One region of the Arthrobacter sp. AOP29-A2-19 genome, then DNA from elsewhere that is predicted to be linked to it. Evidence: riboswitches for the same ligand, from Rfam matches in the RefSeq annotation. Region 1 holds a riboswitch; each other region holds the start of a gene.
The links. A riboswitch is a leader RNA that binds a small molecule or an ion and turns the genes downstream of it on or off. The one in region 1 is predicted to bind S-adenosylmethionine.
Positions count from the first base shown of each region.

Region 2: linked by a shared signal. The riboswitch ahead of AC3ZJJ_RS14665 (acyl-CoA dehydrogenase family protein) and the one ahead of AC3ZJJ_RS11465 (hypothetical protein) in region 1 are both predicted to bind S-adenosylmethionine.
Region 3: linked by a shared signal. The riboswitch ahead of AC3ZJJ_RS15970 (flavin reductase family protein) and the one ahead of AC3ZJJ_RS11465 (hypothetical protein) in region 1 are both predicted to bind S-adenosylmethionine.
Region 4: linked by a shared signal. The riboswitch ahead of AC3ZJJ_RS09510 (bifunctional o-acetylhomoserine/o-acetylserine sulfhydrylase) and the one ahead of AC3ZJJ_RS11465 (hypothetical protein) in region 1 are both predicted to bind S-adenosylmethionine.

Region 1 covers NZ_CM176894.1:2,483,807-2,491,752, forward strand. Annotated here, with positions in the region: gene AC3ZJJ_RS11450 (DNA-3-methyladenine glycosylase I) at 1-23, shown strand, start outside; gene AC3ZJJ_RS11455 (DNA-3-methyladenine glycosylase family protein) at 20-895, shown strand; gene AC3ZJJ_RS11460 (siderophore-interacting protein) at 948-1,784, opposite strand; SAM riboswitch class IV at 1,945-2,061, shown strand; gene AC3ZJJ_RS11465 (hypothetical protein) at 2,074-2,604, shown strand; gene AC3ZJJ_RS11470 (acyl-CoA thioesterase) at 2,627-3,091, opposite strand; gene AC3ZJJ_RS11475 (App1 family protein phosphatidate phosphatase) at 3,088-4,218, opposite strand; gene AC3ZJJ_RS11480 (very short patch repair endonuclease) at 4,265-4,789, shown strand; gene AC3ZJJ_RS11485 (pyridoxamine 5'-phosphate oxidase family protein) at 4,822-5,262, shown strand; gene AC3ZJJ_RS11490 (MFS transporter) at 5,333-6,835, opposite strand; gene AC3ZJJ_RS11495 (MarR family winged helix-turn-helix transcriptional regulator) at 6,910-7,458, opposite strand; gene AC3ZJJ_RS11500 (inositol monophosphatase family protein) at 7,600-7,946, shown strand, end outside.
Region 2 covers NZ_CM176894.1:3,186,065-3,191,539, reverse strand. Annotated here, with positions in the region: gene fmdA (formamidase) at 1-1,229, opposite strand, end outside; gene AC3ZJJ_RS14675 (FmdB family zinc ribbon protein) at 1,308-1,595, opposite strand; gene AC3ZJJ_RS14670 (AmiS/UreI family transporter) at 1,629-2,252, opposite strand; SAM riboswitch class I at 2,448-2,545, shown strand; gene AC3ZJJ_RS14665 (acyl-CoA dehydrogenase family protein) at 2,553-3,809, shown strand; gene AC3ZJJ_RS14660 (LLM class flavin-dependent oxidoreductase) at 3,854-5,260, shown strand.
Region 3 covers NZ_CM176894.1:3,451,948-3,459,893, forward strand. Annotated here, with positions in the region: gene AC3ZJJ_RS15940 (GNAT family N-acetyltransferase) at 1-365, shown strand, start outside; gene AC3ZJJ_RS15945 (acyltransferase family protein) at 439-2,562, shown strand; gene rpsF (30S ribosomal protein S6) at 2,817-3,122, shown strand; gene AC3ZJJ_RS15955 (single-stranded DNA-binding protein) at 3,165-3,761, shown strand; gene rpsR (30S ribosomal protein S18) at 3,825-4,064, shown strand; gene rplI (50S ribosomal protein L9) at 4,080-4,532, shown strand; SAM riboswitch class IV at 4,691-4,806, shown strand; gene AC3ZJJ_RS15970 (flavin reductase family protein) at 4,857-5,363, shown strand; gene AC3ZJJ_RS15975 (hypothetical protein) at 5,421-5,867, opposite strand; gene AC3ZJJ_RS15980 (DUF1801 domain-containing protein) at 5,898-6,341, opposite strand; gene dnaB (replicative DNA helicase) at 6,847-7,946, shown strand, end outside.
Region 4 covers NZ_CM176894.1:2,039,376-2,047,321, forward strand. Annotated here, with positions in the region: gene AC3ZJJ_RS09495 (alpha/beta hydrolase) at 1-328, opposite strand, end outside; gene AC3ZJJ_RS09500 (SGNH/GDSL hydrolase family protein) at 427-1,308, shown strand; gene metX (homoserine O-acetyltransferase MetX) at 1,334-2,404, opposite strand; gene AC3ZJJ_RS09510 (bifunctional o-acetylhomoserine/o-acetylserine sulfhydrylase) at 2,473-3,816, opposite strand; SAM riboswitch class IV at 3,888-4,006, opposite strand; gene AC3ZJJ_RS09515 (VOC family protein) at 4,157-4,798, shown strand; gene AC3ZJJ_RS09520 (CPBP family intramembrane glutamic endopeptidase) at 4,876-5,682, opposite strand; gene tpx (thiol peroxidase) at 5,723-6,220, opposite strand; gene AC3ZJJ_RS09530 (amidohydrolase family protein) at 6,213-7,442, opposite strand; gene AC3ZJJ_RS09535 (formimidoylglutamate deiminase) at 7,439-7,946, opposite strand, start outside.

The sequences.
Region 1 (7,946 bases):
CCTCCGGCGTCTGGCCGGCATGAACGCGGGCGGCCGGTTGCTGAGGGCCGCCGGGGGCCTGGAGGCACCGGAACTGCTGGGGCTGTTGGCCGCGCACGCGATCCCGCGGCTGGACATCGTGGATCCGGCCGCCGCCACCGTGACCCGCGCCGTGCGGCTATCCTCTGGGCACCACGCCATCACTCTGACGGTCGAACCCGCGGGCGTCCGCATTACTGGCCCCGGCCTGCCGCCCGCGGAGGAGGCCGAGCTCGACGCCGTCCTCCGCGCGTGGCTGGACCTGGACACGGACCTGACCGACGTCAACTCCGTGCTCGGCGCCGACCCCCTGCTGGCGCCGCTGGTCGACGCGCGCCCCGGTCTGCGCGTCGTGGGATGCCTCGACCCCTTCGAGGCGGCCGTCACCACCGTGCTCGGCCAACAGGTCTCGCTTGCCGCCTGCCGGACGTTCTCCGGCCGGCTCGTCGCCGCATTCGGATCCGACGGGCCCGCGGGACTGCGGCTCTTTCCCGAGCCGCAGCCGATCGCGGCCCTGCCACACGAGGAGCTTCGCGCCGCGGTCGGCATCACGAACGCCAGGGCCCGGACACTTGCGGCTGTGGCCTCCGCCTTCGTGGCGGCCCGTAACGCCGAGCGCGCCGGAACCCGGGCGGAACCACGCTTTCCCCTGACCCGCGCGCAGCTGCTGGACCTGCCGGGGGTGGGACCCTGGACGGCCGACTATCTTGCTGTACGCGCCGCGGGCGACCGCGACGCGTTCGCGCCGGGCGATCTGGTGTTGCGGCGCGCCCTCGGCGGGATCAGCGCCGCCGAGGCGGAGGACCGGGCCACGGCGTGGAGCCCGTACCGGGCGCACGCGCTGGTCCACCTGTGGACCGCCACCGCCTACGGGTAGCGCGCACGACGACTCGGCACGGGGCACGGTCTGCCCGCCGCGACGTCCGGCCCTATTCGGGGAAGATCTGACCGATCGGATCGCGCTTCTCCGCCTGGAACGTGTCCTCGGCGCGTCCGAACGCCCAATAGGCGGACAACGACATCTGCTTGCGGTCCACACCGCGGTCGTCGGCCAGGTAGCGTCGCAGGTTCTTGACCATCTCGCGCTCGCCGTGGGCGAAGACCTGAACCCGGCCCACCGGCCACTCCCCCGCCATCACGGCCGACGCCAAGACGGTGCTCTCCGGGCTGAACGGCCCGCCGCGGTGCAGCCAACGCAACTCGATCCCGGCGGGGGCATCCAACGGCAATTCGTCCTCGGGTCCCTCGACTTCCAGGTACGCGACGCCGCGGGACGCGGGATCCATGGCCTCCAGCGTCGCGGCGATGGCCGGCAGCGCCGACTCGTCACCGGCGAACAGGAACCACTCCGCGTCCGCGTCCGGCCGGTGCATTCCCCCGGGGCCGGAGAAGCAGACCTTGTCCCCGGGGCGGGCCGCGGCGGCCCACGGTCCCGCGATGCCCTCGTCTCCGTGGACCACGAAGTCGATCTGCAGCGTCCCGGCCGCCTCGTCCACCCGGCGCACCGTGTACGTTCGGCGCACGGGCAGCTTCTCCGGGGGCAGCGTGCCGCGGAGCGCGTCCAGGTCGTAGGGCGGTTCCAGCCCCAGCTCCGGGTCGGCGAACAGCAGCTTCACGTATTTGTCCGTCGCGTCCTTGTTCCGGAAGTCGGCAAACCCGGGTCCCCCCAGGGTCAGCCGAACCATGTGCTCGCCCAGGCTCTCGCTGGCCACGACCTCCAGCACCACCTGCGGCCGGACGGGACGTGCTTGTGGGGGAACTGTCACTGGAAATCACTCCTCTGGTCGCCGGTATCCTCCGGCACAGACGTTTTCCCCACCCAATCCCACCGGCGCCCCCAAACGCAAACCGCGCCGCGCGTGGCACATGACCGGCGTGCGTAACCGGCGGGCGGCCGCCCCGCGGCCTGCGCTACGATTAGGCCAGCTTCACGAGATGCGGCCAGCCTTGGGCTCCGACCCGGCCGCACACCAACCCCATGCTTCTCGGGTGGTTCGGATGACGAAGCGGCCAGCGGCCACATGGCGCCGGCAAGAGCAACGGAAAGGGTCCACCATGGGCTTCCACACCACCGCATCCGGGGCAGACTCCCTCTGCGCCTACTTCCGGCCGGGCCACCGTATCCACGTCTTGCGGCTGCGCAGCGCACTGGCCCACCCCCAGGACTGGGAGAACGTGTCCATCTCCGTCAATGTCCCCGAGCAGCTCATCCTCATCCGCACGGCGGAGGGACAGCTGGTTGCCGCCCACACGCACGACGCGTTCCAGGTGGACGAGCGCAGGCGCCTTCTGCGCGCGGCCACCCGGCATCCCGACCTCGATCCGCGTGCGCCCGGGGCGGCCACCCCGGACAACGAGGATCTGCTCGCCGGGGCGCGTGGCCCCGTGGTCGGGAGGTGGCGCTACGTCTGGAACCGGTCCGCGGGGATCCTGGGTCTTCCGGCAGACAGGTCCCGCCACGCCGGACGAACCTACGTCAGCCTCTCACCGGACCCCGTGGAACCGTGCGCGTTGGAGCACGAGGAGTCACTCGCCCGCGACTTCGCGGAACTGACCGCCCGGCTCCAGGGAATGGACGCGGTCTAGGCCGGTAGGGCCCGAGCCGCCGTCAGCGAAAGACGGGCGCCCCGAGGAACCCGGCCAAGGCGTCCCGATGCTCGGCGGGTATCCGCATGAGACGGGACTCCTCCGTGGAGTAGAAGGCCAGCGTGGTGGTGGCACGGACGCAGACGCCGCCGTCGACGGGATCGTGGAACTCGTAGGAGATGTCGAAGCTGGCCGGCTTCACCGCGGAGATCCACACGTCCACCTCGGCCGGGACGTTGCGGTAGTCCAGCGGCTTCACGTAACGCACCCGGTGTTCGACCACAAGGGTCTGCGTGCCGCCGGGAACCGCCGAGAAAAGATCGACCATCGGCTCGTTGCCCGGTTTTCCGGTCCCGCCGGGGACGCCGAAGGAGGCGATGCGCGCCTCCTCCATCATGCGCACGAGATTGACGTTGTTGATGTGACCGTAGGCGTCCATGTCCGCCCAGCGCATGGGCACCTTGACGCGGAGCCGGCGGCCGCTCACCCGGCTTCCCCGCGCGCCTGCTTCTGCTCGAGGGCCCGGAGCTGCTCGCGCTCCTGCACGCGCTGGTCCTCCGCGGAAACGATGCCGAGCTTCTCCAGCTCGGCGATGATGACGGCGCCGTCCGGCGCGTAGATCCACGGCACGCCGGGGGTGGCGTCGACGGTTCCCATCGAGCGTCCACCGGCCAGCACGGCCTCCGACGGCGTCAGCTGGCGGATCACGATCGCCCTGACGTTCTGCGGGAACCGCTTGGCGAACTCGGCGTAGATCTCCGGGTCGTGCTGGCCGTCGTCGCCCACCAGGAGCCACTTCATCTGCGGGAACTCGTGCGCGAGGCGGCGGAGCTGGTCCACCTTGTGCTTCATGCCGGACCGGAACCAGCGGCCCTCCGTGGGCCCCCAGTCGGTCAGCAGCAGCGCTCCCTCGGGGTACAGGTTGCGCGTGAGGAACCGGGTGAGGGTCGGCGCGACGTTCCAGGCCCCGGTGGAGAGGTACAGCACCGGCGAGCCGGGGCGCCCGCGCATCAGCCGCTCCATCATCACGGCCATGCCGGGGGTCGCCACGCGGGCGTGCTCGTTGAGAACAAACGAGTTCCAGGCGGCCAGCAGCGGGCGGGGCAGCGCCGTGACCACCACGGTGTCGTCGATGTCGGAGACCAGGCCGAAGTCCACGGCGGAGTCCACCACAAACACCCTGGCGGGGGCGTCCTCGGAGCCCTCGCAGGAGAGGTACACGGTGTGCCATCCCGCCTCCAGGTCCACCTCGATCATCGCGTCGAGCACCCCGCCGCGATCGGCGTCGACCTTGTACTTGCGGCCGTCCACCGTGACGGTGACCTCGGCGTAAGGAAGCGCGGGGGAAATGAAGTTCCGCCAGCCCCGGACGCTGTCGGAAACCACCCTGGGTGCCGGAAGGCTGGTGACCAGGCTTCCGGGGCGCGCCATCGAGATCCGCGCCAACACCCGGACCCACCCGCCTGCGGGTGCGCTGAGCCCGTAGCCGCGGAATGAGGCCACCGTGGCCACCATGCCCTTGGCACGGGCATTGCGCTCGCGGACGGCGTGCCACGAGTCCTCGAGTCGGACGCCGATGTGGCGGTGGGGCGTGGCGGTGCTGTTTCCTAGCATGCCGCAAGTCTTTCACGACCTGCGCGGGGACACCGAGAATGGAGACATGGACCGCCTGACCGTGGAGCAGCGATCGGCCCTGATGTCCCGCATCCGGGGCAAGGACACGGGCCCCGAACTGAAGGTCCGCCGCATCGCCCACGCCGCGGGCTACCGCTTCCGTCTGCACGGGCAGGTGGCGCGCGCCGCCGCCGACGCGGCGGCCCGCGCGGCGCCGGAGATCAAACTGATCGGCGGCAAGCTGCCAGGCAAGCCGGACCTGGTCTTCGCGTCGCGCCGCAAGGTGGTGTTCGTCAACGGCTGCTTCTGGCACCGCCACGACTGCCCGGCGGGCCGGCGGGCGCCGTCGTCGAACCCCGACTTCTGGGCCGCCAAACGCGAGGGCAACGCCGCCCGCGACGACCGCCACCGGGCGTCGCTGCGGATGCTGGGCTGGGACTCCCTCACGCTCTGGGAGTGCCAACTGAAGGACCCGGACGCCGTGCTGGGCGCGCTCACCGAATTTCTGGACGCTCCCGGCATGGACTGCAGGCGGGCAAACTCGGACCACAAAGGGGGCCCCAAAGGCTAGTCATCTTCTACCGAATGTAGAACAATGTGGCCATGATGTTCACCCACGCAGACGACAAGCCCGTCCTTGTCCTCGACACCGAACAGTGCTGGACGCTTCTCAACCACGCCAAGCATGGACGCCTGGCCACTAGCGTGGGCGGGGAGATCGACCTGGTGCCCGTCAACCACGCAACGGCCGACGGCAAGATCTACCTGCGCACCGCTCCGGGCGGGAAGCTAGCCGGACTGACCGTCAACCCGCGGGTCGTCTTCGAGGCCGACGGCATCCTCAGCGACGAGGCCTGGTCGGTAGTCGTCCGCGGCACCGCGCGCGTGCTGCAGACCGAGGCGGAGATCGACATTGCCAGCGCCGCGGGGGTCGACCCCTGGGTCCCGACCCTGAAGGACTTCTGGGTGGAGATCGATCCGAGCGAGATCACCGGACGGCACTTCCGCCTGGGCCGCCAACCGGAACAGCTGGACGAGGGCTAAAGGACCGGCACGACGGCGCTGCCGCACCCTCCCGGGCGCGGCGCCGCCCGTCGTGGCGCCGGGCCGGTGGCTAGACCGACCTGCGCAGCGGCACCTCTTTGATAAAGAGGATGCACACGAAGGCCACAAAGGCGACGGCCGCCGAGATGAGGAAGACCGCGGCGGTGGCGTCGCCGAAGGCGCCCTGCACGATCGACTGCACGTTGGCCGGCAGCGCCGACACGTCCATGGTGGACACGCTGCCGAGGCCGCTTCCCCCGCCCGCCGGGACAAGCCCGGCGGCGCGCAGGCCCTCCATGGTCAGCGTGCCGACCCGCTCGGACAGGACGGAGCCCAGCACCGCGACGCCGGACGCCCCGCCGATGGAGCGGAAGAACGCCACGGACGAACTGGCCGTGCCGATCTGCGTGACCTTGACGGTGTTCTGCACGGCCAGCACCAGGTTCTGCAGCATCATGCCCATGCCCAACCCGTTGAGGAGCATGCCCAGGGCGAGGAGCCAGTACGGCGTTGTGTGGGTCATGGTGCCCAACAGGCCGAGGCCCGAGATGTTCAGCAGGGACCCCACGATGAGGAACACCTTCCACCGTCCGAAGCGGCTGATCAGTTGGCCGGAGACGACCGACCCGATCAGGTTGCCCAGGATCATTGGGAGCGTGAAGAGGCCCGCCATGGTCGGGGTGGCCCCGGCGGAGAGCTGGAAGAACTGGCCGAGGAACGCGCCGGAGCCGAACATGCCCACCCCGATCGCGATCGAGGCGACGATGGCCAGCGCGGTGGTGCGCTGGGCGATGATCTTCAGCGGGATGACCGGCTCGGGAACGCGGGCCTCGACGAACAGCAGGACCACGATCATGGCCAGCGACGCGCCGACCATGGCCGCCGACTGCCAGGAGATCCATTCGAAGTTGCCGGCTTTGCCGACGAACGAGACCCAGATCAGCAGAGTGCTGACGGACGCGGTGACCAGCGCGGCGCCGGCCCAGTCGATGTACACCTTCCGCGGGGTGTGCTGCAGGTGCAGCGTCTTCTGGATCAGCACCATGGAAAGCAGGGCAACGGGGATGCCGATCCAGAAGGTCCAGCGCCAGCCCAGGGGCGTGTCCACGATGAACCCGCCGAGCAGCGGACCGCCGGCGGTGGCGACGGCCATGACCGCGCCGAAGTAGCCGGAGTAGCGGCCGCGCTCGCGCGGCGGGATGATGCTGCCGATGATGGCCATTCCCATGGCGGTCAGGCCACCCATCCCCAGGCCCTGGACCACGCGGGCACCCATCAGCATGGGGATGTTCTGGGCGAATCCGGCGAGCAGGGAGCCGACCACGAAGATGGTGATGCCGACCTGGGTGAGCGCCTTCTTGTCGAAGAGGTCGGCCATCTTGCCCCAGATCGGGGTGCTGGCCGCGTTGGCCAGCAGCGCGGCGGTGATGACCCAGGCGAAGTCGGTCTGCGAGCCCTTGAGTTCGGCCATGATCGTCGGCAACGCAATGGAGACGATGGTCGCCGCGAGCATCGCGGCGAAAAAGCTGGAGAGCACTCCGACCAGGGCGCGGAGGACCTCCTTCTGCGTCATCTGCGGCTTGTCGGCCAGCGCCTCCTGGACGGTCGGCGAGGGCGCGGCGCCCGTGCGCGGCTCCACGGGGGCGCTCACTTCGCCACCCCCCGGCCGGTTGCGGCCTGCGCTGTGGCGGCGGCGGTGGTGGCGTGCGCCGCGGCGCCCCGGGCGGACTCGACGGAGCGGCGGGCGGAGTCGCGCGCCAGCCCCTCGCGCAGCACGCCGGAGATCTCGTCGAGCAGCGAGACCGCGGTGCGCGCGCGGTCCTCGTCCCAATCGTCCAGTAGCTCGCCCAGCAGTTCGGCGCGGCGGGCCGTGGCGCGCTCGACGGCGGCGCGTCCGTCCTCGGTCAGGCTGAGCAACTGCGCCCTGGCGTCGTCGGGGTCCGCCTCGCGCAGCAGCATGCCCGCGGACTCCAGTTCGGCCACGTGGCGGCTGAGCGAGGCCGGGCCCACGCCCAGCCGGCGGGCGACGTCGGTGGCACGGACCGGCTGGCTGTCGTGCACGCGGACCAGGACGGCCTGCTGGCCGACGCCGGGCTCCCCCGGCAGGACTCCGGCGTGCGCCACGCACTTGAGGACCTGGTGGAGCGACTGGACGCTTCCGACCAGCTCCGCGGCCGTCGAGGATTCGAGCGACACGGTACTTCCCTTCACAAACGATGGCGGCCAAAACAGTTGACCAGAGCGAATATTGCCTCAAGCAACCATAAACCCGATTAGTTGCGCATGTGAAGTAATGTGCGGGATCTCACCGCTCCCGCCCGCCGATAGGCTGGTGGCGTGGATGCAGCCGAGAACGCCCGCCAACTGTCCGCCCGCCTGCGCGGGATCGCCGAGGACGCCGCCACCGGCGTCGGCCCGATGCTCCGGACGGCCTTCCGCTCCGGCTTCCGCGTCGACGAGAAGAAGAACCACCACGACCTGGTCACCGAGCACGACCGCGCGTCCGAGGAGGCCATCGCCGCCCACATCTTCGCGGCGGAGCCGGACAGCCGCATCTTGGGCGAGGAGGGCGGCCACCGCGGCTCGGGGCGGATCGAGTGGATCGTCGACCCGATCGACGGCACCAGCAACTTCGCCCACGGCGTCGCCTTCTTCTGCGTGTCGATCGCGGCGGCGCTGGACGG
Region 2 (5,475 bases), 700 kb from region 1:
ATGCCCGGGTCGATCCGGTGTGGGCCCGCCGCGGAGGGCCGTACGTCGAAGTGGAACATCGCGGTGGGCAGGTAGACGGTCGAACAGGAGTTCGGGATGTCCACGACGCCGGAGAGCCGCCCCTCGATCGGGGCCGACCCGAGCAGGAGGTAGGCCTGCTCGCGGCTGTAGCCGAACTTCGTCAGGTAGTCGATCGCGTGCAGGCACGCCCTCTGGTAGGACAGGTGCGAGTCCAGGTACTTCTGCTCGCCGTCGAGGGTGACCGACGTCCCGGAGAAGGCCAGCCATTCGCTGTAACGGGGGTCCACGCGGCCGGGCATAAAGATGGCGTTCTCACTGACCCCGTAGGTCTCCATGCCGCCCTTGATCACGTCGACGCGCAGGTCCAGGAAGCCGCCCATCTCGATCGCGCCGCAGAAGGTGATCTCGCCGTCGCCCTGCGAGAAGTGCAGGTCGCCCATGGACAGGTTGGCCCCGTCGACGAACACCGGATAGAAGACCCGCGTTCCCTTGGAGAAGTTCTTGATGTCCTGGTTTCCGCCGTTCTCCCGGGGAGGCGCGGTGCGCGCGGCCTCGGCGCCGACCCGCTCCCACTCCCCGCGCGCCAGTCCGCCCAGGACCGCGTGCTCCCCCTCGGGCGGCAGGGCCAGGGGAGGGACCCGGTTCGGGTCGGTTGCGATGAGGTCGCCCTCCCGCTTGTTCCACTTGGCCAGCAGTTCCGCGGACGGTGCGGTGCCCATCAGCCCGGGGTGGATCAGTCCCTCGTAGGACACCTCGGGGACGTGCCGCGAGGTGGCCACCTGTCCGGTGAAGTCCCAGATGGCCTTGTACGCATCGGGGAACTGGTCCGTCAGGAAGCCGCCACCGTTGTTGCGGGAAAAGATCCCGGTGTAGCCCCAGCCTTGGCCGGCCAGCGGGCCCGAGTCCTCCTGGGGGATGGGTCCGACGTCGAGGATGTCCACCACCAGCAGGTCGCCCGGTTTCGCGCCCTCAACGGCGAAGGGGCCGCTGAGCTTGTGCACGGTCAGCAGCGGGGCATTGAGGATGTCGTCGGCGGAGTCGTCGTTGACGATCGCGCCGTCGAACCACTCGCGGCAGTCGACGCGGAACGAGTCGCCGGGTTTGACGGTGGCGACCGGAGGGATCTCCGGGTGCCACCGGTTGTGTCCGACCTTCTCCTGCTCCTCGAACTTCTTGCTGGAATCGAGGCGGAAAATGACTTCAGGCATGGCGCTTTTCTCCTTCACGATCGGGTGGAACTGGTGTCCGGGCCCCCCGTGGGGAAGGCCCGCTGGGGCATGCCGCCGTCAGTCACGCGGCAGCTTTCGGTGGAGCGGGTTGGTGGTGGTGCGCGTGGCGGGACGCCGGCCGCGCCCGGGCAGCGAGGACACAACCTCGGGCTCGTGGGCGCTGCACAGCGTGGATTCGACGAGTCCGAACGCGGAGCCGCCCGCGATGGACAGGCGGGCGGCGGAGATTCGCCGCCGCGCGGGCGCTCCGCATTCCGGGCAGGGGACGTCCTCGGGGACCGAGCCCATCGGATAGTTCCCCTCGAGTGTTGTTCCCTCGGGACAGCGGAACTCGTACAGGGGCATCGGCGCTCCTAACTCTTGTGGTGGGCGTGGGTGTCAGGCGTGCGCGGCCGCCGCCGACTCCCGTTGGACGGACGCGCGCCGGCCCAGGAACCAGGCGATGGCGAGCGCGGCGATGCCCCCAACGGCCATCACCACGGCGTTGGCGGGAGTGGACACGAAGGTGCCGGACAGCAGCAGGAGGGCCGGAATGGTCGCGGTCAGGTGCGCCACGATGATCGTGAACCAGCCCGTGGTCTCCGTCAGCGAGTCCTTGCCCAGCGCCAGCAGCAGGAAGAAGAGGAACCACAGGACGGCCCAAATGATCCAGACGACCCCAAACACCGGGTCGTTGGAGACGGTGAAACTGATGGCCCCGTAGGTCACCGCGCATGCCGCGACGAAGAGCGAAAACCAGCCCAACCCCTCGCCCGGCAGGCCGAACATCTGGTTCAGCGCCACATAGAGGTAGGTGAAGCCGAAGAGGTACAGCCCGGAGGCGCCGAGGATGGTCGCCGGGTCCCCGCCCGACTGGGCGATGATGATGGTCGGAAAGACCACCTGCATGGTTCCGACGAAGAAGTTGATGATGGCCGCGGACTTGCCGGGCACCTTGCCGATGAGCATCAGGCCGTTGATGAACAACACGGCTCCGACATACAAAAGACCTACGTTACTCACGTGGATACCCTCCGAAACACAGTCATGGGTTACGGGATAGTGGGGTGGATCTCGCGCGCGGTAGTGCGGTTTTTACCGGTTCGAGCAAGCTATCCCCGGGCCCGGGCAAGGTCAATGGATGGACGCCGATTTACCGAGTCGCCGCATGAGCCCGCGTTTGGCAGGGATCGAAAAGGCGGGTACAAATGGAGTCAACAACCATCCAGAGCGGCCGAGAGTCCTGGCTCAACGACGCCGCAGCAACCCCTTCCCGTCCCGCGGGAGGTAGGTGCTCACGCCAGGTTCGATGGAGTGATTAACGTGGAGCAGTTCCCTGTCCCGGCGCGGCACCTGATCAAGCTGACTCCCGGAGTGCCCGTCGACGGGCACTATGACGAGCTGGCCTCCGTGTTCCGCCCCGTCTTCGAGCGCATCGCGGAGGGGGCCGCCATCCGCGACGCCGAGCGGGTGCTTCCCTACGAGCAGGTGGGCTGGCTCAACCAGCTGCGCTTCGGCGCGCTGCGCGTCCCAGAGGCCGACGGCGGGTACGGCGCCACGCTGGCGGACACGTTCCGGCTCCTCGTCGAGCTGGCGGAGGCCGACTCCCAGGTGGCGCACCTGCTGCGCTCGCACATCGGCTTCGTGGAATCGGTCCTGACCTTGGAGGATCCCGAGATCAGGGAACGCTGGTTCGCGCGCTTCGTCGGGGGGCAGCTCGTGGGCAACGCCTACACGGAGCGGGGCGGCAACGAGCTGGGAACCCTGAACACGCGGCTCGCCGAGCACGACGGCGGGCAGCGGCTGTCGGGCGAGAAGTACTACTGCACGGGAACCATTTTCGCCGACTGGGTGGCCGTCGCCGCCACCCTGCCGGGCGTCGCGCACCGGCACATCGCCGTCGTCTCCACCCAGCATTCGGGCGTGCGGATCTTCGACGACTGGGACGGCTTCGGCCAGCAACTCACCGGCACCGGCTCGACGACGTTCGACGACGTTCCCGTGGACACGCTGTTGCGCCCAGCGGACCTGGAGGCGCACTCCGAGTCGGCGGTCTTCCAGCTGGTGCTCCTCGCCGTCCAGGCGGGCATCTGCCGGGCCGTGCTCGCCGACGCGCGCTCGGCCGTGCAGGCGCGCACGCGCTCCTTCAGCACCGGCACGGGCGTGCCGGTCCGCGAGGAGCCGCAGGTCCTCCAGGTGGTGGGCGAGATCTCTTCCACCGCCTTCGCCGTCGACGCGGTGGTCCTGGCCGCCGTCGCGGAGCTCGAATCCGTGGCCGGCCAGACAACGCTGAGCGAGGCGGAGCGCTGGGCGGTCTGCGAACTCGCGGCGAACCGCGCGCAGACCGTGGTCCAGCCGTTGGTGCTCGCCACCGCCTCCAAGCTGTTCGACGGCCTGGGCGCCTCGTCCACCGCCCGCGGATGCAACCTGGACCGCCACTGGCGCAACGCGCGGACCGTCGCCACGCACAACCCGGCCATCTACAAGGCGCGCATCGTGGGGGACTACGAGGTCAACGGCACCCCGCCACGGAAGTTCGACGCTGTCGGCGACGTCGCCCAGGTGGGGTTCGTCGGCTGACCCGCCCCCCAGTCCACGCCGGCACCACCAACGCTAGGAGAACCATGCCCGCCGTCCCGTCACGACGCCAGATCCGCTTCAACGCATTCGACATGAACTGCGTGGGGCACCAGTCGCCCGGACTATGGCGCCACCCTGCCGACCAGTCGGCGCGGTACAAGGAGCTGACCTACTGGACCGAGCTGGCCAAGACGCTGGAGAGGGGCCTGTTCGACGGCATCTTCATCGCCGACGTCCTCGGCACCTACGACGTCTTCGGGGGCTCCAACGAGACCACGCTGAGGGCCGGAACCCAGGTCCCGGTGAACGATCCCATGATGCTGGTCTCCGCCATGGCGCTGGTCACCGAGAACCTCGGATTCGGCGTCACCGCGAGCACGGCCTACGAGCACCCCTACCCGTTCGCCCGCCGGCTGGCGACCCTGGACCACCTGACCCGCGGGCGGATCGGCTGGAATGTCGTCACCGGCTACCTGCCCTCCGCCGTGCGGAACATGGGCCAGGAGGACCAGCTTCCGCACTCCGAGCGGTACGACCACGCCGACGAGTACCTCGAGGTTGTCTACAAGCTGCTCGAGGGCTCGTGGGAGGACGACGCGGTGGTCGCCGACGTCGACAGCGGTGTCTTCACCGACCCGGCGAAGGTCCACGAAATCGGCCACGAGGGGAAGTACTTCAAGGTCCCCGGCATCGCCATCACCGAGCCGAGCCCGCAGCGCACGCCCGTCGTCTTCCGGGCCGGAACGTCGCCGCGCGGCCTGCGCTTCGGCTCGGAGAACGCCGAGGCCATCTTCGTCACGTGCCCTACCCGCGAGCAGCTGAAGGAGACCGTCGCCAGGATCCGCGACGCCGTCGAGGCCGCCGGGAGGGACCGGTACGACGTGCGCATCTACGCCATGCAGACCATCGTCACGGCCGAGGACACGGCGGCGGCCGAGGCGAAGTTCGCGGAGTACAAGTCCTACGCGGACATCGACGGCGCGCTGGCGCTGATCTCCGGCTGGATGGGCGTGGACCTGTCCACCTACGGGCCGGACGACGTCATCGGAGAGAACGTCCAGTCCAACGCCATCAAGTCCTCGGTGGAGACGTTCAAGCGGGCCTCAGGCGACACGGGCAGGCCCTGGACCATCCGCCAGCTCGCCGAGTGGGTCGGCGTCGGCGGGTTCGGGCCGATCACGGTCGGCTCGGGTGAGGACGTCGCCGCAAAGCTCGTCGAATGGGTGGACGAGACCGACGTGGACGGTTTCAACCTGGCCTACGCCATCACCCCCGGAACGTTCGAGGACGTGGTGGAGCACGTGGTGCCGGAGCTCCAGAAGCTCGGCGCGTATCCCACCGGCTACGCGCCTGGGACGCTACGCAACAAGCTTTTCGGCCGCGGCGACAGGGTCGCCGACACGCACCGCGCGGCCGGCTATCGGGTCTCCGCGTCCGCCGTAGTCCGCTAGCGCCCGTCACAAACCGGCCCGGATCCGCCGTCGGATCCGGGCCGGAGGCGTGTCAGGCCCGCGGCGGGTCAGGATGCGGCACTGCCGAGCGTATGGCAAGGCGCGACGGCGCGGCGTGCGTAACGTTGTGTCATATGACGCCGTGGCGAACGAATATGACCCCTGTGACGCCCAGTGTGTCCATTTGTTTCATCCACACGGCGTAATGCTTGGTC
Region 3 (7,946 bases), 970 kb from region 1:
GGCTCGACCTCGCCGTCGTCGACACGGCCACCGGGACATGTGTCGGCGAGATCGTCCTCAACGACTGGGAGCCGGCAAACCAGGCCTGCAACCTGCGCATCCTGCTGGGGCCCGCCGGCCGCGACCGGGGTCTGGGCACGGCGTCCGTGCGCCTGCTGCTCGAGTACGCGTTCACGCAGACCGACCTGTTCCGGATCGGGCTGGAGGTCTACTCGTGCAATCCCCGTGCGCTGCGGGTCTACGAAAAGGCGGGCTTCGTGGTCGAGGGCCGCCGCATGGCGGCCCACGTGTTCGACGGCGTGCGCATCGACGCGATCACGATGTGCGCGCTGTTGCGCGACTGGGTGGACGCGGACTCGGCCTAGTCCGCCGTGAGCGCCGCCGGCGGCCACCCCGGCTTAACCGCGCGTTCACCGGCCTCTGCTTGGATTGCTGGCCATGAGCGAACCACAGCGGCCGGCACGGCGATTCCTCCCGGAGGTTCAGGCCCTCCGAGCCCTGGCGGTCCTGCTCGTCGTCGCCTACCACCTGGAGCCGCGCGTCGTTCCGGGCGGGTTCGTCGGCGTCGACGTGTTTTTTGTGATCTCCGGTTTCCTCATCACCGGACACCTGTTGCGTGAGGCCGGGGAAACGGGAAGGATCGACCTGCCGCGGTTCTGGGCCGGACGCGTGCGGCGCATCCTGCCGGCCTCCTTGGCGACCATTGCCGCCGTCGTTGCGCTGTCCCTCGCGCTCTCCCCGTCGACGCAGTGGGAGACCGTGGGACGGCAGGCGCTCGCGTCCGTGTTCTCCGTGCAGAACTGGGTACTGGCCGCGGATTCGGTCGACTACCTCGCGGCGGAAAATCCGCCCACGGCACTGCAGCACTTCTGGTCGCTGGGCGTGGAGGAACAGTTTTACCTGGTCTGGCCGTTACTGGTTGTGGCCGCGGCGGCCTTGGCGCTGCGCCGTCGGGCGGGCGCGGGCTCGCCGGGCGCGGCCCGCCGTCTGGGGGATCGACGCCGGATGCCGTCAATAGCGCTGGCAATCTTCGGCGTGGTGGTGTGCGCCTCGCTGGCCCACAGCATCGCGCTGACATCCGCCGGCGATCCGGCGGCCTACTTCGTGACTCCCACGCGCGTCTGGGAATTGGGCGCGGGAGGACTCCTCGCCGCCGGTATTCTCCGGGGTTCCCACTCCACGTGGCGGGCGCCCCGGTGGGCAACCGGTGGCACGTCCCGCAGCCTGTTGGCCCTGGCCGGCCTGGCGGCCATCGCGGCCTCAGCGTTCCTGTACGACGCCGGAACGCCGTTCCCCGGGGCGGCCGCCGCCCTGCCGGTCCTGGGAACCGTCGCCGTGATCCTCGCCGGCCGCACGGCCGGCGCCCTGTCGGTGCACCGCGTCGTGGACCTCCGCCCGGTGCAGTGGACGGGCAACGTCTCCTATTCGCTCTATCTCTGGCACTGGCCCGCGGTGGTCTTCCACGCAACCGTGTCCGGAGGTGATCCGGGCCCGTGGGAGAGCCTTGGCCTTCTGGCGCTGTCCCTGCTGCTCGCCGCCGCGAGCCACCGTTGGATCGAGGTGCCGGCCCGGACGTTTGCGCCGCTGGTCCGCTCGACGCGGACGGCGCTCGTTGCCGGCGCCGTCGCGGTGGCGGTGGTGGCTTCGCTGTCCACCGTGCCGGGCATCCGGCAGGAACGCCTGCTGGCGGCCGAGCGTGCCGCCGCCGAGCAGCTCTTGGCGGCGCCTCCATCCGGTTTGGGGGCGGGGTCCATCCCGGCCGGAGCCCCGGCCTACGCCGGCGGCAGCCGCGCCATTGTGCCGGCCCCCGCGGCCGCCCCGGCGGACCGTCCCGCCCTGGGCGAGTGTGTTCAGGACCCGGCTGCACCGACCACCAAGGAGTGCGAGTTCGGGAACTCCGCTGGCGGCCTGACCGTCGCGCTGGTGGGCGACTCCCACGCTGGCCACTGGTACCAGGCCATGGCGGAGGCCGCCAAGGAGCGGGGCTGGACGCTGGTGACCTATCTGAAGTCCTCCTGCCCGTTCAGTGCGGCCAGGCGGACGGCCGAAGTGGAGGGCGGGATCTCCTGCGCCGGGGCGAACGCGGCCACGCTGCGGAGGATCGTGGAGCGCGGCGACGTTGACGCTGTGGTGACGGGCAACTGGGCGGGTTCCACGTTCGCGGGGGACGCGGCCGGCGGTTTTGCCGAGTACTGGTCCGCGCTCGAGGACGCGGGAATTCCCGTGTACCCGATCGTGGACAATCCCCGGCCGGGCCGCGACGAATATCCGCGCGATTGCGTGGCCGCGAACCCGGACAGCCCCGAGGACTGCGGGCGGTCGCAGTCCGACGCGCTGGAGCACACGGACGCGACCCTCGAGGCCGGCCGGCGGGAGCCGAGGGCGAACGTCTTGGACTTCACGGACCAGTTCTGCGTCGACGGTTTCTGTCCGGCCCTGATCGGGAACGTGCTGGTTTACCGGGACCACCACCACCTGTCCGACACCTACGTGCGGACGCTGGTCCCGGTCTTCACCGAACGCCTCCTCGCGGCGATGCGGGCGGACGGGCTGAAGCCCTAGCCATCGCCGCGGATCCTCCGCCTCCGGCGGCGGGGCATCGCCCTCCACATCCCCGGGCGCTGCGCGGCCTTCCACAGGGCGGCCGTGACGGCGCCGCCGCCGCCGGGACCGGCGTTAGGGTGGGCTTCGGACATCCGGTAGGATGGTTCAGGCTGTTTCCGCCGTGCCCGCAGTCGGGCGTGGCGCCAGCCAACGCAAAGAACCTCCTGTTACGGAAAGACCGTGACCGTTTAGCCCAAAGGAGGTGGGTTCACATGCGTAAATACGAATTGATGGTACTGATCGATCCCGAGGTCGATGAGCGTACCGTGGAGCCGACTCTCGGCAAGTTCCTGGACGTCGTCCGCAACGATGGCGGGACCATCGACAACGTCGACATCTGGGGCCGCCGTCGTCTGGCCTACGAAATCCAGAAGAAGACCGAGGCCATCTACGCCGTCGTCAACTTCACCGCCACCCCGGCGACTTCCGCGGAACTTGACCGCCAGCTGTCTCTCAACGAGACCATCATGCGCACCAAGATCACCCGTCCGGAAGAGCAGAAGGTTTCCGCAGAGTAGTCTGCGGCTCCCTCACGTAGAGACCGACAACAGGAGGCACCAATGGCAGGCGAGACCATCATCACGGTCATCGGTAATCTCACCGGTGACCCGGAACTTCGTTTCACCCCGTCGGGATCGGCGGTGGCGAACTTCACCATCGCTTCCACCCCGCGGACCTTCGACCGCCAGACCAACGAGTGGAAGGACGGCGAAACGCTGTTCCTCCGCGCATCGGTGTGGCGCGAGGCTGCCGAGAATGTCGCCGAGACGCTGACCAAGGGCATGCGAGTAGTCGCCCAGGGTCGGCTGAAGTCGCGTTCCTACGAAACCAAGGAAGGCGAAAAGCGAACCGTCTCCGAGCTTGAGGTCGACGAAATCGGCCCCTCGCTCCGGTACGCCTCCGCCAAGGTCACCCGCACCCAGCGCTCCGGCGGTGGAGGCGGTGGCTTCGGCGGCGGAAACTCCGGCGGATTCGGCGGCGGCAACGCGGGCCAGTCCGGCGGGTTCGGTGGCGGAAACGCCGGGAACTCGGGCGGAAACGCGGGCGGTAACTCCGGTGGAAACTGGAACGCCCCGGCGGAAGACCCGTGGGCCTCGTCGTCCTCCGGCGGCGGTGGCTGGGGCAACAACCCCGGCTCCGACGAACCGCCTTTCTAACAAACATATTCACCATCCCGCAGAACCTTTCTGCGGGCTCCACCAGATCAAAGGAGCTCCACGATGGCTAAGGCTGAACTCCGTAAGCCCAAACCAAAGTCCAACCCCCTTAAGGCCGCTGACGTTAAGGTCATCGACTACAAGGACGTCGCATTGCTGCGCAAGTTCATCTCCGACCGCGGAAAGATCCGTGCGCGTCGCGTCACTGGCGTCACCGTCCAGGAGCAGCGCAAGATCGCCCAGGCCATCAAGAACGCGCGCGAAGTTGCCCTGCTGCCTTACTCCGGCGCTGGCCGCGGCTAAGGAAGGGATACCAACATGGCAAAGCTCATTCTGACCCACGAAGTCACCGGTCTCGGTGCAGCAGGCGACATTGTCGAGGTGAAGAACGGTTACGCCCGTAACTACCTTCTTCCCCGCGGCTTCGCCCTGACCTGGACCAAGGGTGGCGAGAAGCAGGTCGAGTCCATCAAGGCCGGCCGTGCCGCTCGCGCCGTTGCGAACCTGGAGGACGCGCAGCAGCTTGCTGCCTCGCTGTCCGCCAAGCCGGTCAAGGTCACCGTCAAGGCCGGCGCGTCCGGTCGTCTGTTCGGTACCGTCAAGGCCGAGGACATCGCGAAGGCAGTCGAGGCCGCGGGCCTCGGCTCCATCGACAAGCGCAAGGTCGAGATGCCGGAACACATCAAGTCGACCGGCAACTACCAGGCGACCGTGCGACTGCACGAGGACGTATCCGCCACGCTCGACCTTCAGGTCGTCGCGGCAAAGTAGCAATAGTAGCCGAGCACGGCGACGGAACACGTTCCGACGCAGCGCCCGGTAGACCGTGAAAGGGCCCCGCCGCAAGGCGGGGCCCTTTCGCGTTTCCTTGCGAAATGTTGCGCCGGACTTTTGACCTCGTCCAAGGGGGAAGCCTAGCGTTGTAGGTGAATCAAGAGTGCCAACGCGAAGCCCTGGCTAGTTGGACGGCAACCCTCTCAAGGTAGTGGGGTGCTCCAGGTGATGATTCGGCCGCCCGGATACACCGGCGTGGCAAGTACCGCACCCGCGGGCGCATCTCTGGCGCAGCGGTGTGCACTACGCCGAAGGAACGTCATGCCGCTGACAGAAAACCTCCAGCCAGATTCGCTCCGCAAGGCCTTTGCACGCTTTCCCTCGGGCATCGCGGCCCTGTGCGCCATCATCGACGGCAAGCCGCAGGGGATCATCGCGTCGTCCTTCACGGTCGGGGTGTCACTGGATCCGCCGCTGGTGATGTTCGCGGTGCAGAACACGTCCCGCACCTGGCCGATCGTGCGCGCCGCCGGAAGGATTGGCGTCTCGGTTCTGGGAGAGCGTCACGAGGGGGTCTGCCGCCAGATAGCTTCGCGGAGCGGCGACCGCTTTGCGGGGCTCAAACTCGAATCCACCGACGACGGTGCGCTGTTCCTGGACGACGCGGCGCTGTGGCTCGACTGCAGCGTGGAGCAGGAGGTGCCGGCGGGCGACCACCACGTGGTCATCCTGCGCGTGCACGGACACGAGACACACGGTGACGCCAACGAGCCACTGGTCTTCCACGGGTCCGAGTTCCGCAGGCTTCAGGAAGCCGCACTGGTCTAGGTCAATGCCTCCAGGCACACGCAGCCGGGTGCCGGAGCACCGGGTGCGGCGGCCACCCTAGGAGGCGCGGAGAGAGTTCACGAACTTGGTGGCCTCCGCCACGGAAATGCCCGTGTCCCGCCTTACCTTCCGGATCGCCTCCAGCGTCTTCCCCGCCCGGATCAGCTGCACCGTCTCGAGATACTCGGGATCCCCGGACGCCTGCGCGGAGCCACGGGCGGTGGCGGCACGGCTGGCAGACGAGGCTGCGCCCTGTCCGTTCCTGCCCGTGGAGGTGCGGGCCGCCGCTGCCGTGCGGGCCATGGTGGCCTGGCGGATCTTGTCGGCACGCTCCGTCTCCTGCCGCTGTTGTTGTGCCGCCGCCTCGTTGAGCCGTGCGATGTAGAGATCGGCCTCGTTCGTCTGGTTTTGCGGCCTCGACGCGATGGCGGCCACGAGCAACCAGAGCAGCGCCCCGACCACCAACACCGTGACAAGCAACTCCGGCAGGGTCAGTCCAAACATGGTTGTGCTCCTCTGTGGCGCCGTGCGCCGTTAGGTTGAGGGGTGGGCCGCGCCGGCGTTATGGAGGTTGTCCATCACGTGGCGGTAGCCGATCGCCGTCAGTCCGCGCAGGACGTCGAGATCGACGTCCGCGAGCTTGTTCACGTAGAGGCAGGCGGCCCCCACTTTGTGCTTGCCCAAGAGGGGGAGGATCCCCGGGGCGTCGGGGCCGTAGGTCAGTCCGTAGAGGGAGAGGCTGGCCTTGCGCGGCGAAAACCCCACGGCGCAGGCGTCGCCCTCGCGGCCCGAAGCATAGCGGTAGTGGTAGGCGCCGAATCCGATGATGCTTGGTCCCCACAAGATCGCCGGCTGGCCCGTGACGTCCGCCATCATCTCCATCAGGTACTCGGCGTCCGACCGGCGGACCGGGTGTTCGAGGGCGGCAACAAATTCCCGTGGATCCGCGGAACGCGGGGCCGTCTTGACTTCGGTCATGGGCCCAGTATCGCAGTGCCCCACACGGGCAACAAGAACGGCTCGCGCGGGCCGTCGGGGCCAATCCTCGGCGTGTCTGTGGATAACTTGGGGATATGTGGGTAACTAGTCTCACACGTGCCGGTTTACTCGCCAGTAAACATCCAAGTGCCGGGTGAATGTTGGGATAAAAAAACTTTCCTCACAAGGGGTGTGTACAAAGAAGTGCCTAGTCAGAGCGCGATTATTCCTGAAACAAATTTTTCATCCACAGGTTCGTCCCCAGTCTGTGCACACAACACGCCGCTAAACACACAGGTTCTCCACACGGGCTGTGGATAAGTGCCTTGGGTGTGGGCATTTAAGGGTCTATGGTGACAAGGTCTCCGGTCCATATGTGGATACCCGGCAATCCCCCCGCAGCGCTGTGCACAACATTCTCCGGGCGTGGGAAGCCGCTGGGATACTGGAGGAAACAACGGAGCGCACCGCAGGCCGCTCCGCGCTCAGTTGGAAGGTAAGTGCCGTGTCTTTGACGCAAGCGGAGCCCAAGGGATCGAGGGAGTCCGACTTCGGACGCACCCCGCCGCAGGACCTCGTGGCGGAGCAGAGTGTGTTGGGCGGCATGATGCTCTCCAAGGACGCGATCGCGGACTGTGTCGAGGTCCTCCGCGGTGTCGATTTCTACCGGCCCGCGCACGAATCCATCTACGAGTCGATCATCGACCTCTATGGCCGAGGCGAACCGGCCGACGCCGTGACGGTCTCCGACCTGCTGACCAAACGCGGCGAGATCTCCCGAATCGGCGGGCCCGCCTACCTCCACACGCTGATCCAGTCGGTTCCGACGGCGGCGAACGCCGGCTTCTACGCGGAGATCGTCCGCGAGCGTGCCGTGTTGCGCCGCCTCGTGGAGGCCGGCACGAAGATCGTGCAGATGGGCTACTCGCAGGACGGCGAGGTCGACGAGATCGTCAACCAGGCCCAGGCGGAGATCTATGCCGTGGCCGAGCGGCGCACGGCGGAGGACTACGTCGCCCTGCGGGACATCATCGAGGGGACGGTCGACGAGATCGAGTCCGCCGGCAGCCGCGGAGAGGGCATGATCGGCGTGCCAACCGGCTTCTACGAACTCGACGAACTGACGCAGGGCCTGCACGGCGGGCAGATGATCGTCATCGCCGCGCGCCCCGCGGTCGGCAAGTCCACCTTCGCGCTGGACTTCGCGCGTTCCGCCGCCATCAAGCACAATCTGACCACGGTGTTCTTCTCGCTGGAAATGGGGCGGAACGAGATCGCCATGCGCCTGCTGTCCGCGGAGGCCAGCATCGGCCTGCAGGATCTCCGCAAGGGCACGGTCAAGGACGAGCAGTGGGGCAAGATCGCCACCACCATGGGGCGCCTGAACGACGCCCCGCTCTACATCGACGATTCCCCGAACATGTCGCTGATGGAGATCCGGGCCAAGTGCCGCCGCCTGAAGCAGAAGCACGACCTCAAGCTCGTGGTCCTGGACTACCTGCAGCTGATGAGCTCGGGGAAGCGCGTCGAGTCCCGACAGCAGGAGGTCTCCGAGTTCTCCCGGGCGCTCAAGCTCCTGGCCAAGGAGCTCGACGTCCCGGTGAT
Region 4 (7,946 bases), 440 kb from region 1:
TGCCCATCGAGAAGCCCAGGAGCGTCACCGAAGCATGGTTGCCGCGGACCGTGTCCAGCCAGGCCCAGACGTCCGCGACGGACCTTTCCACCTTGTCCACGGAGAAGTCCGGCTCGTGCATCAGCGGGAACCACGTGAATCCCGGGCCGAGGGCGTGCGGCGCCCGAACGGAGGCGATGGTGAACTCGGCGGGCAGCAGCGGCGCGAGTCCCATCAGGTCCCGCTCGTGCGAGAGGTAGCCGTGGAAGGCGACAATCAGGGGCGTTCCCGCACGCTCCGATTCGGGGCGTGACCAAACAACTACGGGGTTCGAAGACGAATCGCTCATGGCATCCATTGAACCACGTCCAGAGTTGAAGCTTCAACTTTTTTCAAGTCGCGCGGGCTATGTCTCGCATCCGCGCCGCCCCCTTGGGACGATGACCCATGGGTAACATCAGCGACTCCGTTGACGCGCCGGCGGCGCGGGGCGACGCCCGGAATCTCCCGCTGGAGAGACCCCGCCATCCCTGGCGCCGGTTCGTGGCGATCGGAGACTCGTTCACGGAGGGCATCGGCGACCCCGACCCCGCCAGCCCGGGCGGGCACCGCGGCTGGGCGGACCGCGTCGCCGAGGAGCTCAGCCGAGGGGTCCCGGACTTCGCCTACGCCAATCTCGCGATCCGCGGGCGCATGCTGGCGCAGATCAGCGACGAGCAGCTGCAGGCGGCCATCGACCTGCGGCCCGACCTGGTCAGCGTCTGCGCCGGAGGCAACGACGTGATCCGCATTGGCGGCGACCCGGACGCGTTGGGCCAGCGCATGGACAAGCTCGTCGGGACGCTCGCGGCGACCGGGGCCACCGTCGTGCTCTTCACGGGCCCGGACATCGGAGCGACGCCTGTGCTGGGCACCTCACGGGCGCGGGTCGCCATCTACAACGAGAACCTCCGCGCCGTGGCCGCGCGGCACGACGCGGTGGTGGCGGACCTGTGGGCGTTGCGCGAGCTGAACCAGCAGTGGATGTGGGCCCCCGACCGGTTGCACTTCTCGCCGATGGGCCACCACACGATCGCCATGATGGTGCTCGACACCCTCAACGTTCCGCACTCGCTCAGCCCCCTCGAGCCGCGGGAGGCGCAGCCCAAAAGGTGGCGCACTGCCAGGCGCGAGGATCTGGTGTGGGCGCGGACCCACCTGGCGCCCTGGGTCCTGCGCGGGCTGCGGCACCGGTCCACCGGCGACGGTGTGGCACCCAAGCGACCGCTGGCCGCACCGTTCGCCACCGGCTCGGTCGGGGCGGGAGACCCCGCAACGCGGCAGGCCTGATCCGCGTCGACCGGTAGGCCTGCGCCTACCGGTAGAGGTCCCCGCGCAGGCCCTCGCCGAGCTGCTCGATGTCGGTCAGGAACCCGTCGTGCCCCAGCGGCGACGTGATGTAGCGCACCTCCGGCCGTCCGGGGAGCGCCGCCGCCAGCCGTTCGGACTGGGCCGGCCAGTAGAGCCGGTCGCTGTCGACGGCCGCGATGATGAAATCAACTTCGCCAAGCCGGGACAGGGCCTGGTCCACTCCCCCGCGCGAGCGTCCGACGTCGTGGCTCATCAACGCCTCGGTCAGGACCAAATAGCTGTTCGCGTCGAAGCGGTCCACCAGCTTGGAGGCCTGGTGGTCCAGGTAGCTCTCGACTTGGTAGCGGCCGCGCTCCAGGGTCGCCGACCCAAGCGGGTCTTCGCCGCGCTGCGCCTCGCGACCGAACCGCACATCGAGTTCGGGCTCGGAGCGGTAGGTGATGTGCGCGATCCGGCGTGCGATCCCGAGTCCGCCCAGCGGGGCGGTGGCGCCGTAGTAGTCGCCGCCGGAGAACGCCGGGTCCAACCGGATGGCCGCGGTCTGCGCCTGGGCGAACGCGATCTGCTCGGCGCTCGCCTCGGCCGCCGCGGCAATGACCACGCAGGCCCCGACCCGGTCCGGGAACTCCGCGGCCCACTCGAGCGCGCGCGCCCCGCCCAGCGAGCCGCCGAGGACGCTGTGCCAGCGCGCGACGCCCAAGGCGTCGGCCAACCGCGCCTCCGCGCGCACGGAGTCCCGCACGGTGGTGAACGGGAAGCGCGATCCCCACGGCCTGCCGTCGGGATCCGGGGAGGCGGGTCCGGTGGTGCCGTAGCACCCGCCGACCATGTTGGCGGCGACAACAAAGTACCTGTTGGTGTCCAGCGTTTTGCCGGGACCCACAAAACCGTCCCACCAGCCGGGCTCCGCGGCGTCGCCGCGCGCCACGTGCGTGTCTCCGGTGAGGGCGTGCTGCAGCAGGACTGCGTTGGAGGCGTCGGCGTTCAGCCTGCCCCACGTCTCGTACCCGATGGCGAGCTCGGGGAGCCAGCCACCGGTCTCGAAGTGGAAGGCGCCGGTGCGCAGGGTCCGCAGGACGCCGTCGGTCCGCGGACCGACGGCGTCCGGAGCGGAGCGCTCCGACGTCGTGTTGAAGTCGACGCTCACCGAGCCGCCTGCAGGTCCGTCGGCGCGGCGCTGCGGACCACGTCGAATCCGGCCGCGAGGTCGCCGATGATGTCGTCGATGTGCTCCAGCCCGACCGAGAGCCGCACCAGTCCCGGCGTGACCCCGGCGGCGATCTGCTCGGCCTCGCCCAACTGCGCGTGGGTCGTGGACGCCGGGTGGATGACGAGCGAGCGGACGTCGCCGATGTTCGCGACGTTGGAGTGCAGCTCCAGCGCGTCGACGAATGCCTGGCCCGCCTCCGCCCCGCCCGCGAGATCGAACGCGACGACGGCGCCGGTCCCGCGCGGACCGTACTTGCGGCCGCGCTCGAACCACGGGCTGGAGGGCAGGCCCGCGAAGGCCACGGAGCGCACCTCCGGGCGGGCCTCGAGCCACTCGGCCACCCGCTGCGCGTTGGAGACGTGGCGTTCCACGCGCAGGCTGAGCGTCTCGAGCCCCTGGGCGATCAGGAACGCGTTGAGCGGTGCGACGGCCGAGCCGAGGTCGCGCAGGAGCTGGACGCGCGCCTTGAGGATGTAGGCCAGGTTGGCCCCGAGGATCCCACCGACGCCCAGGTCGCGGGCGAACACCAGTCCGTTGTAGGACTCGTCGGGGGTGTTGAAGGTCGGGAAACGCTCGGGATCCCCGGCGAAGTCGAACTTGCCGGAGTCCACGATCACGCCGGCGATGGCCGTGCCGTGGCCGCCCAGATACTTGGTGGCCGAGTGGACCACGATGTCCGCGCCCCATTCGATGGGACGGATCAGGTACGGGGTGGAGAGCGTGTTGTCCACGATGAGCGGGACGCCGGCCTCGTGCGCCACCGTGGCGACGCCCTCGATGTCCAGCACGTCCTGGCGCGGGTTGGAGACCACCTCGCCGAAGAAGGCCTTGGTGTTCGGCCGGACGGCGGCCCGCCACTGGTCGAGGTTGTCGGGGTCCTCCACGAAAGTTGTTTCGATGCCCAGCCGGCGAAGGGTGTGCTTGAACAGGTTCTGCGTTCCGCCATAAAGACTCGGGCTGGCCACGATGTGGTCGCCGGCCTCGGCCACATTGAGGACGGCGAAGGACGTGGCCGCCTGACCGGAGGCCAGGAGCAGCGCGCCGACGCCGCCCTCGAGGTCGGCGATCCGGTTCTCCACGGCCTCCGCGGTGGGGTTGCCGATGCGGGTGTAGATGGGCGCGAGTTCCTGAAGCGCGAAACGGGCGGCCGCGCTCTCCGAGCTCGGGAAAACGAACGACGTCGTCTGGTAGATCGGCAGGGCGCGCGCCCCGGTGGCCGAATCGGGAGTTTGGCCGGCGTGGATCTGGCGCGTCTCAAAGGACCAGTTGGCGGACATTGTGGTGCTCCTCTTCTCTCGAGGGGCCGACCCTGCGGCGAGTCGCCACCAGGGTGGCGCCGCCGGGAACCGACCCGCGCTTGCCCCGCGCCACTTCTTGGCGCCGGGCCCGGTCTTCACCCGGGGCACCCCACCGCGAGTGGAGGGTTGCCGGCCAGCAAACCGGGGTTTAGCGCTGGCACTCATGACCTGAGAACCAGTTTTGCTGAAGCCCCGCCGCCCCGCAAGCCGCACCCCGGGAATGTGACGCGGAATGAATCCACGACACCCCGGGGACACCCGCCTTCAAGTAAGGGGATCCTAAGTCGAGACACACCTCACAAAGTGCCATCATGGGCACATGAGGTTGGACCACGTTTCATACGCTTGCGGACAGGATGGGTTGGCGGCCACCGCCGACCGCATCGAAGACACTTTGGGGATCAAGTCGGTCAAGGGCGGCGTCCATCCCCGATTCGGCACCCGGAACGTCATTTTCCCGTTGCTGAACAACCAGTACCTGGAGGTCGTCGAGGTGCTCGCGCACCCGGCGTCGGACAAGGCGCCCTTCGGCCAGGCCGTGCGCGCGCGCTCCGAAATGGGCGGCGGCTGGATGGGCTGGTGCGTCGCCGTTGACGACCTGGCTCCATTCGAGGAGCGGCTCGGCCGTTCCGCCGTTCCGGGCAACCGAAAGTTTCCGGACGGCCAGGAGCTCACGTGGCAGCAGATCGGGATCAAGGGGCTCATCGCCGACCCCCAAGTGCCCTACATGCTGCGCTGGGACGACGGCACGGAGAACCTGCACCCGTCCAAGGCGCTAGAGCCGGTGGCGCGGATCTCCAGGATCAGCATCGCCGGATCCCGCGACCGGGTGCGCGAATGGCTGGGGACACCGGAGCAGAGCCCGCTCGAGGGAGTCGACGTCGACTGGCAGGCCCCCAACGGCACGCCGGGCATCATGTCCGTCACCTTCGAGACCCCGAACGGCGAAGTCACCCTGTAACCACGGAATCCCGGGCACTTGGGGCACCGCGGGCCGGACAATGGCGTCCGGCCCGCGGTGCTTTAAGCGCCGGTCCCTTAGGTGCCCAGGCCGATGGCCGTGCCGATCAGCGCGTAGCCCACAAAGCCCGCGGTATCCAGCAGGGCGTGGGCGACGACGAGCGGCATCACGCGCTTGAACCGCAGGTAGAGCCAGCCGAAGACCAGGCCCATCAGGAAGTTGCCGACGAAGGGCCCGAACCCCTGGTAGAGGTGGTAGCTCCCACGCAGGACGGCGCTGGCGAGGACTATGGCCCACGGACCCCAGCCGAGGCGCCGAAGGCGGTCGAAGAGATAGCCCACGACGACGGTTTCCTCCAGGACACCGTGGCGGACCGCGGAGAGCACCAGCACCGGAATGGTCCACCAGTAGGGTTCCAGCGCGGACGGAACGATCGCCGTGGTCAGGCCGAAGGCCCGGCCCGCCGCGTAGACCCCCAGCGTGCCCAGGCCGATCACGGCGAAGAGCGCCACCCCCCAGCCGACATCCCGCCAGGGCCTGCGGAGGTCGAAGCCCATGGCCCGGAAGCCGTTGACCCCGGAATGCGCCAGCAGGAAAAAGACCAGCGCCACCGGAACCAGCGCGAACACGATGTCCAGCAGCTGGTACGTCAGATCGAAGTAGGGGCGGTCGCTGAGGGTGTTGTTCATGCTGGTGGTCTGGCCCCCCAGGGGGGCGCGGCTCAGCTTGTCCAGCAGGCTGACTACGGAGTACACGGCCGACTGTCCGAGGGAGAGCCCCAGGATCAGCGCGAGTTCGATCCGCAGCCAGCGGCGGGTCGCGGGTGGTCGCAGGCCGCCCTCTCGGTCGGCCGCGGACGCGGCAAGGGATCCGGTGCTGTCCATGTCATCGATGGTAGCGACTCGGATCCCCCGCCGACGCCGGCTAGTTCAGCGCGGAGATGGCGGCGTCGTAGTCCGGCTCCACCGTGATGTCGGAAACCAGCTCGGAGTGCAGGACGGTCCCGTCCGCGTCGAAGACGACGACGGAGCGCGCGTTGAGGCCGGCCAACGGGCCGTCGACCATCTTGACGCCGTAGGCCTCGGCGAAGTCCGAGCGGAAGGTGGATGCCGCGACGACGTTCTCCAGGCCCTCGGCACCGCAGAAGCGGCCCAGCGCGAACGGGAGGTCGGCGGAGGCGCAGACCACGGTCGCGTTGTCCAGGCCGGCGGCCAGCTCGTTGAACTTGCGGACGCTCGCGGCGCAGACGCCGGTGTCGACGCTGGGGAAGATGTTGAGGACCACGCGGCGGCCGGCGAGGTCGGCACTGGCCACGTCGGACAGGTCGGCGCATGTCAGAGTGAAGTCGGGGGCGGCGGCGCCCTGCGCGGGCAGGTCGCCAATGGTCTGTACGGGGGTTCCCTTGAATGCGGTGTTAGCCATGGTTCCTGTCTACCACGCGCCGGCCCGCCCGCCAGACCGCGTGCGTCAACGGCATCCCGGGCCGGTACGCCAGGTGGGTGGCGCCGGGGGCGTTGAGCAGTTGGAGATCGGCGCGGTGCCCCACCGCGATCGACCCGATGGCGCGGGCGCCGTCGCGGTCCTCGCCCGCGTGCCGGCGCAGCGCCAGAGCCCCGCCCCAGGTGGCGGCCCGAACAGCCTCGGCCACGGAGAGCCCCATCTGCAGCACTGCGGTCGTGACGCAGAAGGCCATCGAGGACGTGTAGCTGGTGCCCGGATTGCAGTTGGACGCCAGCGCCACGGGAATGCCGGCATCGAGCAGCCGCCGGCCGGGGGCCAGGGGTTGGCGTGTGGAGAGGTCGCAGGCGGGCAGGCAGGTGGCCACGGTGCCAGGGTCGCCGGTCCGGTCGGAGGGCCTCCACCCGGCCCAACTCCCGGCCAGCAGTTCGATGTCCGGATCGTCCAAGTAGTTCACGTGGTCCACGCTGGCGGCCCCGAACTCCACGGCGAGGCGCACGCCCGGTCCCGGGCCCAGCTGGTTGCCGTGGACGCGAAGTCCCAGCCCGGCGTCCCGGCAGGCGGCCAGCACGCGGCGGGACTGCTCCTCGGTAAAGGCCCCCCGCTCGCAAAAGACGTCCGCCCAGCGGACGTGCGGGCGGACCGCGTCGAGCATCGCACCGCAGACGAGGTCGGTGTAGCTGTCCGCGTCCGCGCCGGGCGGGACCAGGTGCGCGCCGAGATATGTCACCTCGTCGACGACGGTGGAGGCGATGCGGGCGTGCCGCGCCTCCTCGTCCACGTCCAGCCCGTATCCGGTCTTCGTCTCCAGGTAGGTGGTGCCGCCTGCCGCGGCCTCGGCGGCCCGGCCGAGGACCAGCCGGGTGAGCTCGTAGTCGCTCGCCCCACGGGTCGCGCCGGTGGTGACCGCGATCCCGCCGGCGGCGTACGCATCGCCGGCCATCCGCGCCTCGAACTCCGCCGTCCGGTCCCCCGCGAAAACCAGGTGCGTGTGCGAATCCACCCAGCCCGGCAGCGCGGCGCGTCCCTCGGCGTCGTGGACGGCGTCGGCGGCCGGCGCGTGGGCCGCGGCGCCGACCCACGCGATGCGTTCGCCCTCGAGGACGACGGCCGCGCCGCGCAGCACGCGGTCCTCGCCGTCGACCGTAGTCAGTTCGCCGATATTGGTGATCAGGATGCTGCTCATTGGAACTCCGGATTCTCGGTCAGGAAGGCCCGGTAGAGCTCGGCGGGCTCCCCGAGGGTGGTGTGGACGCCGTCGCGGGCAATCGTGGCACCGTTGACCACGACCTCCACAACGTCCGCCGCGGTCGCGGCGAGCGGAAGCTGGCCGCGCCGCGAGCCGGCGGTCCGGACGCTGTCCGCGCGCACCAGCAGGTGGTCGTCGTTTTCGGCCAGGCCCAGGCTGCGCAGGCCCCCGGAACGGGCGGCGCCCGCCAGCTCCGATGGCGCGAACCGGCCGCGGACGCCGCTGCGCAGGCGCTCTCCGTGCTCCAGCGCGCGCATCTCCAGGTACGGGTCCACCACGGCATGCTGGTCGGTGCCGAGGGCGATGACCGCTCCGGCGTCGGCCAACTCGCGGGCCGGACCGATGCCGTCGGCGAGGTCCGCCTCCGTCGTCGGGCACATCACGATCGACGCGGCAGCGGCGCCGAGCGCCCCGATGTCCGCCGCGCTCAGATGCGTGGCG